Regions from separate parts of the Streptomyces sp. NPDC059567 genome, predicted to be linked through region 1. Evidence: riboswitches for the same ligand, from Rfam matches in the RefSeq annotation. Region 1 holds a riboswitch; the other holds the start of a gene.
What was found. Region 1 has a riboswitch for cobalamin ahead of cobN (cobaltochelatase subunit CobN). Riboswitches for the same ligand answer to the same signal wherever they lie in the genome.
Positions count from the first base shown of each region.

Region 2: another riboswitch for cobalamin. It lies ahead of ACFVZW_RS19320 (hypothetical protein); the one in region 1 lies ahead of cobN (cobaltochelatase subunit CobN).

Region 1 covers NZ_JBHWBS010000065.1:32,553-35,782, forward strand. Annotated here, with positions in the region: gene cobN (cobaltochelatase subunit CobN) at 1-1,226, opposite strand, end outside; cobalamin riboswitch at 1,261-1,404, opposite strand; gene ACFVZW_RS25220 (cobalamin biosynthesis protein CobG) at 1,456-2,688, shown strand; gene ACFVZW_RS25225 (precorrin-8X methylmutase) at 2,703-3,230, shown strand, end outside.
Region 2 covers NZ_JBHWBS010000040.1:9,103-12,332, forward strand. Annotated here, with positions in the region: gene ACFVZW_RS19310 (hypothetical protein) at 1-476, shown strand, start outside; gene ACFVZW_RS19315 (hypothetical protein) at 724-1,134, shown strand; cobalamin riboswitch at 1,179-1,299, shown strand; gene ACFVZW_RS19320 (hypothetical protein) at 1,480-1,713, shown strand; gene ACFVZW_RS19325 (hypothetical protein) at 1,777-2,913, opposite strand.

The DNA of each region.
Region 1 (3,230 bases):
AGCTGCTCCTCGGTGAGCCAGTCCTGGTCGTGGCCGCCGGCCTCGATCAGGGCGTAGATCAGCTCGTCGCCGTCACCGGAGACCAGGCCCGGGATCTCCTCGACCGGACCGAAGTCGTAGCCCTCCTCACGGAGGCGGCGCAGCAGCGCGACGGCGGAGGCGGGGGTGTCGAGGCCGACCGCGTTGCCGATCCGGGAGTGCTTGGTCGGGTAAGCGGAGAGGACCAGAGCGAGCTTCTTCCGCTCGTTCGGGATGTACCCCAGGAGCGCGTGGCGGACCGCGATCCCGGCGACGCGGGCGGCGCGCTCGGTGTCGGCGACGTACGCGGGCAGCCCGTCCTCGTCGATCTCCTTGAAGGAGAACGGGACGGTGATGAGCCGGCCGTCGAACTCGGGGACGGCGACCTGGCTGGCGGCATCCAGCGGGGAGAGACCCTCGTCGTTCTCCTCCCAGGCCGAACGCGAGCCGGTGAGGCAGAGCGCCTGCAGGATCGGTACGTCGAGGGCGGCGAGCGCGCCCGCGTCCCAGGCCTCCTCGTCGCCGCCGGCCTGCGCCTCGGCGGGCTTGGTGCCGCCGGCCGCGAGGACGGTGGTGACGATCGCGTCGGCACCGCGCAGGCGGTCGAGCAGCTCCGGCTCGGGGGCGCGCAGGGACGCGACGTACAGCGGCAGGGCCCGGGCGCCCTTGTCCTCGATCGCCTCGCAGAGGGAGTCGACGAAGGCGGTGTTCCCGCTCATGTGGTGGGCGCGGTAGTAGAGCACGGCGACCGTCGGGCCGTCGGTCGTGCGGGGCGTGCGCTCCAGCGGGCCCCAGGTCGGCGCGGCGGCCGGGGCGTCGAAGCCGTGGCCGGTGAGCAGCACGGTGTCGGAGAGGAAGCGGGCCAGCTGCTCCAGGTTGGCCGGGCCGCCGTGCGCGAGGTAGGCGTGGGCCTCGGTGGCGACGCCGACGGGGACGGTGGAGGTCTCCATGAGCTGGGCGTCGGGGGCCTGTTCGCCGGAGAGCACGACCAGCGGCTTCTCCGCCGTCCGCAGCGCCTGCAGGCCCTCTTCCCAGGCGCGCAGACCGCCGAGGAGGCGGACGACGACGAGGTCGGCGCCGTCCAGGAGCCCGGGCAGGTCGTCCAGGGCGAGGCGGGAGGGATTGGCGAACCGGTACTCGACGGGGCCGCCGGCCGCGCGGGCGCTGAGCAGGTCGGTGTCGGAGTGCGACAGCAACAGAATTCGCATGCGTGCGCAGGCCTTCCTCGGGGTTGTCCGCGCCCCGGGTGGTCGTATGGACGGCAGGAGTTCCTGACTCACCCGGCCGCGGGTGCGACCTGGCTCACAGTGGCGGGACCGCGCCGGATTCTCACCGGGCTTCCTCCCCGGGGTCCTGGGACCCCATGCCGTCTGCATAGTAGATCGTGCTCACGGCGGGCAGGGGTCGTCCCCAGGGGTCGCCCGGATCCACGTGGGTATGCTCGCCGCCATGCCGCCCACCCCGCCCACAACGCCCAACCGGGGCGAAGCTCTCATACGGGACCGTGGCGATGCCTGCCCCGGCGCGCTGCGCCTGCACCCCGCCGACGACGGCGGCCTGGCCCGACTGCGCCTGCCCGCAGGGCTGTTGACGGCACATCAGGTCGAGTCCCTGGCGTCGGCGGCGGAGTCTTTGGGCGACGGCCGCGTCGCGGTCACGTCCCGGGGCAACGTGGAGCTGCGCGGTCTCGACGGGGGCTGCGGAGCGGAGCTGGCGGACCGGCTGACGGAGGCGGGCCTGCTGCCCTCCTCCACGCACGAACGCGTCCGCAACATCGTCGCCTCCCCGACCGCGGGACTGGACGGACTCGGCCACGCGGACGTGCAGTTGTGGGCCCGCGAACTGGACGCGCTGCTCTGCGCGGCCCCCTGGACGGCTGCCCTGTCGGGCCGCTTCCTCTTCGCCCTGGACGACGGCCGCGGCGACGTGGCGCGGCTGGGCGGAGATGTGACCTTGATCGCAGGAGGGCGGTCGGTCCGGCTCCGGGTGGGCGACCGGGTCTTCCGGGTCGCCACCGCCGACGCCCCCCGCGCCGCGCTCGCCGCCGCCGGGGCCTTCCTCGAAGCTGCCCGCGACGCCGGGAACGGGGCCTGGCGGGTGCGGGAGCTGCCCCAGGGGCAGCAGCCGGACCTCGCCGCCGCGCTCGCGCGGGCCGGGGTCGACGCCCATCCCGTCGTCCCCGCACCACCGCTGCCGCATGCCGCGCCGCCCCGGCCCGGACCCCTCGGCGGGAACGCGCTGCACGTGCTCGCGCCGCTCGGGCGGCTGACCGCCGCCCAGCTCCGCGCGCTGCTGCCCGCCGACGAGGTACGGCTCACGCCCTGGCGCGGGGCCGTCGTCGTCGGGGCCTCCCGCACCCGGCTCCCCGCGCTGGACGCGGCCGGGCTGATCACCCGCCCCGACGACCCCTGGGTCGGCGTCGGCGCCTGCACCGGGCGGCCCGGCTGCGCCAAGTCCCTCGCCGACGTCCGCGCCGACGCCGTACCCGGCGCGCCCGGCCTCCCCGTCCACTTCTCCGGGTGCGAGCGCCGGTGCGGCCACCCCCAAGGCGCCCCCGGCACCTGGGTCGACGTCCTCGCCACCGCCGAGGGCACCTACCTCGTGGACGGCCGCCCCACCCCCCGTACCTCCCTGACCGAAGCAGTCGCAACGGCCCGCACAACGAGATGAGCGAGAACGACACGATGTTCGCCTACGAGAAGGACGGCGCGGAGATCTACCGCCAGTCCTTTGCCACGATCCGCGCCGAGGCGGACCTCGCGGATCTGCCCGCCGACGTCGCCACGGTCGCGGTCCGCATGATCCACGCCTGCGGCATGACCGACCTCGTCCGCGACCTCGCCTACTCGCCGCAGGTCGTCTCCCGCGCCCGCGCCGCCCTGCGCGCCGGCGCACCCATCCTCTGCGACGCGCAGATGGTCGCCAGCGGAGTGACCCGCAAGCGCCTGCCCGCCGACAACGACGTGGTCTGCACCCTCTCCGACCCCGCCGTGCCCGCCCTCGCCGCCGAGCTCGGCACCACCCGCAGCGCCGCCGCCCTCGAACTCTGGCGCGACCGCCTCGAAGGCTCCGTCGTCGCCATCGGCAACGCGCCCACCGCCCTCTTCCACCTCCTGGAGATGATCGCGAAGGGCGCGCCCCGCCCGGCCGCCGTCCTCGGGATACCGGTCGGCTTCATCGGCGCCGCCGAGTCCAAGGACGCCCTCGCCGCC
Region 2 (3,230 bases), on a different contig from region 1:
ACGGGCTGGAGGAGCGGGTGACCCCGGCCGTCCGGGACGCGGTGCGGCAGACCATCGCCGAGGCGGCGGGCCAGCCGACCGCCGGCTCCGCGGCCGACCACCTGGCGGCCGCCTGGCAGGCGGCGTACGGGCGCGGCCCGGAGCCGGTGCGCGCGTACAGCGAGTCCATCAAGGCCGTCGAGGCGGCCGCGCACGCCGTCGTTCAGCCGAACCACGCGAAGGCAACGCTCGGCACCATGCTCGGCGAGCTGAAGAGCGCCCGGCACAAGTTCGTCTTCGCGATCCCGGCCGCGGCCGGCGACGCCGTCGCCCCGGCGGAGGCGTTGATGCGCGCGCTGTGGGACGGCCAGACGTCCCGGCACGGCGGGCAGACCGCGACCGTGGACGAGACGCTGGAGGCGGCCCGGGCCGGGGTCCACCTCGCTGCCACCCTCGTGCAGTGGTTCACCTCCGGCGCCGTGACCCGCATCCCCTGACTGTTCGGCGGGTCGATCGGGAGCGGAGCGGTCACAGTTCGCGCCCAGGCCGTCTTCCCGGAAAGGCCCGTGAGACGCGGCTCGGTGCAGGACGATGGCCTGCAGGGGTCCTCACCGGAGGAACCGGCTGGGTCGAGGAGGAGCATGAGCGGAGAACACTTGATCACCGACGAGGAGACGCGCCGGATCGCGGAGGGCTTCCTCACCGCGTCCTCCTGGATTCGGCGATGTCAGGTGGGGGCGAACCGTGATCGGGCCGGACGCCGCGTACCTCAAGGGGTGGGGGCCTGATTTCCCCGAGGACGTCGAGCTCCGGGAGGGACAGCGGTGGTCGTGGACCGTCTCGTTCACCGACCCCGCCGGCGGGGGTAAGGGGCTCTCCCACACGGAGGTCCTCGACGGGCTGACCCGGATCGTGTACGGCGAGCACTCAGGTTCTGATGGGTGGCAGTACCTGGCCATCCGCCAGTGGTTCACCGAGCCCTCGGACGCCCGACAGGCACTCAGCCTGTCCACGACCCACCAGTCGCTGATATGCCAGCAGGCCCTCTACGGCAAGGTCGTCTTCCGCACCCCGGATGAGGAGTCCATGTCCGGCAAAAAGCTGGACTTCTTCAGCGAGCAGCGACTCACGGCCGCAGAACCCGAAGAAGAATGAGGCGCCGGGCCGCCTCCACATGACCACTGACCCCCTTGTGCCACCCCCGTAGCCGCACAATGGGCCCTGGACGCAGGGGAATCCGGTGGGAATCCGGAACTGTCCCGCAACGGTGTATGCCTTCAGGCGTCAGTCCGAGGACCTGCCCATCCAGAACGTGCCCGAGCGTGTCCGCGCGCCCGTGCCCTTCTGGGAGGGCTTCGGGACATCGCCTTGAAGCCCGATCCACATCGGATCGGGCTTTCTTGCTGTCAGCCTCCGGGTCTCTGCAACGAAGGGGCGAGGTCTGCGCGAGCGCGCAGACGAACTGCCGCCGTCACCGGCGGAGACAGCCAGGAGGACTTCGTGACCATTCAGATCGCGCCGCTGGCGGCCCTGCTCCTCGTCGTGAGCATCGCCGTCGGCATCACGGTCTTCAAGCACACCGCGCGTGCCGCCGGCCGCGGCGACGGCGGCGATCGCTTCGGGTGCGGCCGTGGCGATGGTCCTGGCGCTGCTGCTCGCCCCTGGGTTCGGGCAGTCCCGGCGGACCCCACAACGTCGACGACTCCCCTGGGCCCGGCCACGCCTGTTGAGTAGTCGACCGGCAGCCTGGCTGACCCTCGGGACAGCACAACATCCCGGAGGCTGGCGGGAGTTGGCCTACGGCCGATGGTCGTCGCACCGCCAGCCGCACGCGTAGAAACGGGCTTGAGCTCCGCACGGTGTCACCCCAGCCCCGCACTGCCCCCGGTACACCACTGACACGACCCCCGCAGACGCCGCGGCAAGCGGGGCAGGCTGCGGGGAACGGGGCAGCGGGATGTACGGGAGCGGTGCCGAGTCCCGGTCATCCACGGCCGGGGGCTGGACGCGGCACGTGGGATCGCCGTCCTCCATCGGGCGCTTCACCTGTCGTTGCCTCGGCATCGCGACTGGCGCTTCGTCCGGCGTCGCGTCGAGGTAGGCACTGTGGTCGGCTGCCGGGGTCCAGAACTCAAACGCGGTCCGCTTCACCTTGACCACCGCCCGGACGTACAGACCGGAGGCGGCATCTCGGATGAACTCATCGAAGGGACGCTCGGCGGGGCGAATGGTCGGGTGCCAGCCCCCGCACTTGCCTGTCCGCTGCTTCGGGCATGGCCCTGGGAGCCGCTCGTCACACCGGGCGAGTTCGATGCGGCGGATACCACCTCGGAACGGGATTGGAGAGTCCCGCTTCATGATCAGTTCTAGGGGGACTCTGTCGGTACGCAGCCACGGCACCGTCATGTCCCTCGCCATGTCCTGGCTGTCCGTCTGCCACGCATCCAGCACCCCCGCCCGCCGGGCCGCCGCATCGCGTGCCTTGATCTCGCGCGGGTTGCGTGGTGACAGTTGCGACTCGAATCCCAGAAGTACTCCGTCCGCACCGCGGATTAGGACGTCACTGCGGATTGCGCGGTCCTTGCTCGCCCGCTCCTGCACGGCTGTGTGCCCGCCTTCCTCGGCAGCCCGTACGGCCCGCTCCTTGTAAGCCTTGTGCTCGTCGGACTCCCCGCCGCCGTAGTGCCGGTCCTCCGCGTCGCTGCGCATGTGGGCGGCGACGGGCTTGCCCATTCGCCGATACAGCGACATTGGCTCAGTGAAGCCCCGTTCCTCGCACACCTCTGCGCACGTGAGTCCGCGGACCGGCACAGGCAATCGGCGGTCGGCGAGAAGCTGCTCGAGGAGGGCGGCGCCACCGGCAACTCCGAGGTCTGGTTTGGTCAGGTCCAGCCTTCGGTCGAACCCTGCGAGCCGCACGTATCGGTTGGGCATGCCGCCTCCGCTCGCCACACGGCCACGACGGGCCGCTGTTGATCCGGGGCATTACCCCCGGTGTGTTCCGCTAGTCCGAACTTCCATCGTGATGGTGGCCACTGACAATGGCCCTGGCTGGGACGCGGTCGGCCACCAGCAGGCGCGGCGACCGCCCCGATCGCTACTGATCACGTGCCGCACACGATGCTGCTGTGCCGCGCCGGCGCCGAACTCGTCGAGGACGAGCTGGGTCGGGCGTCTCGGGGCTGGGTGGCCCCATGAGTCAACTGATACAGATAACGCCCAAATACCCGTGGTACTGGGTTGCGTCACCT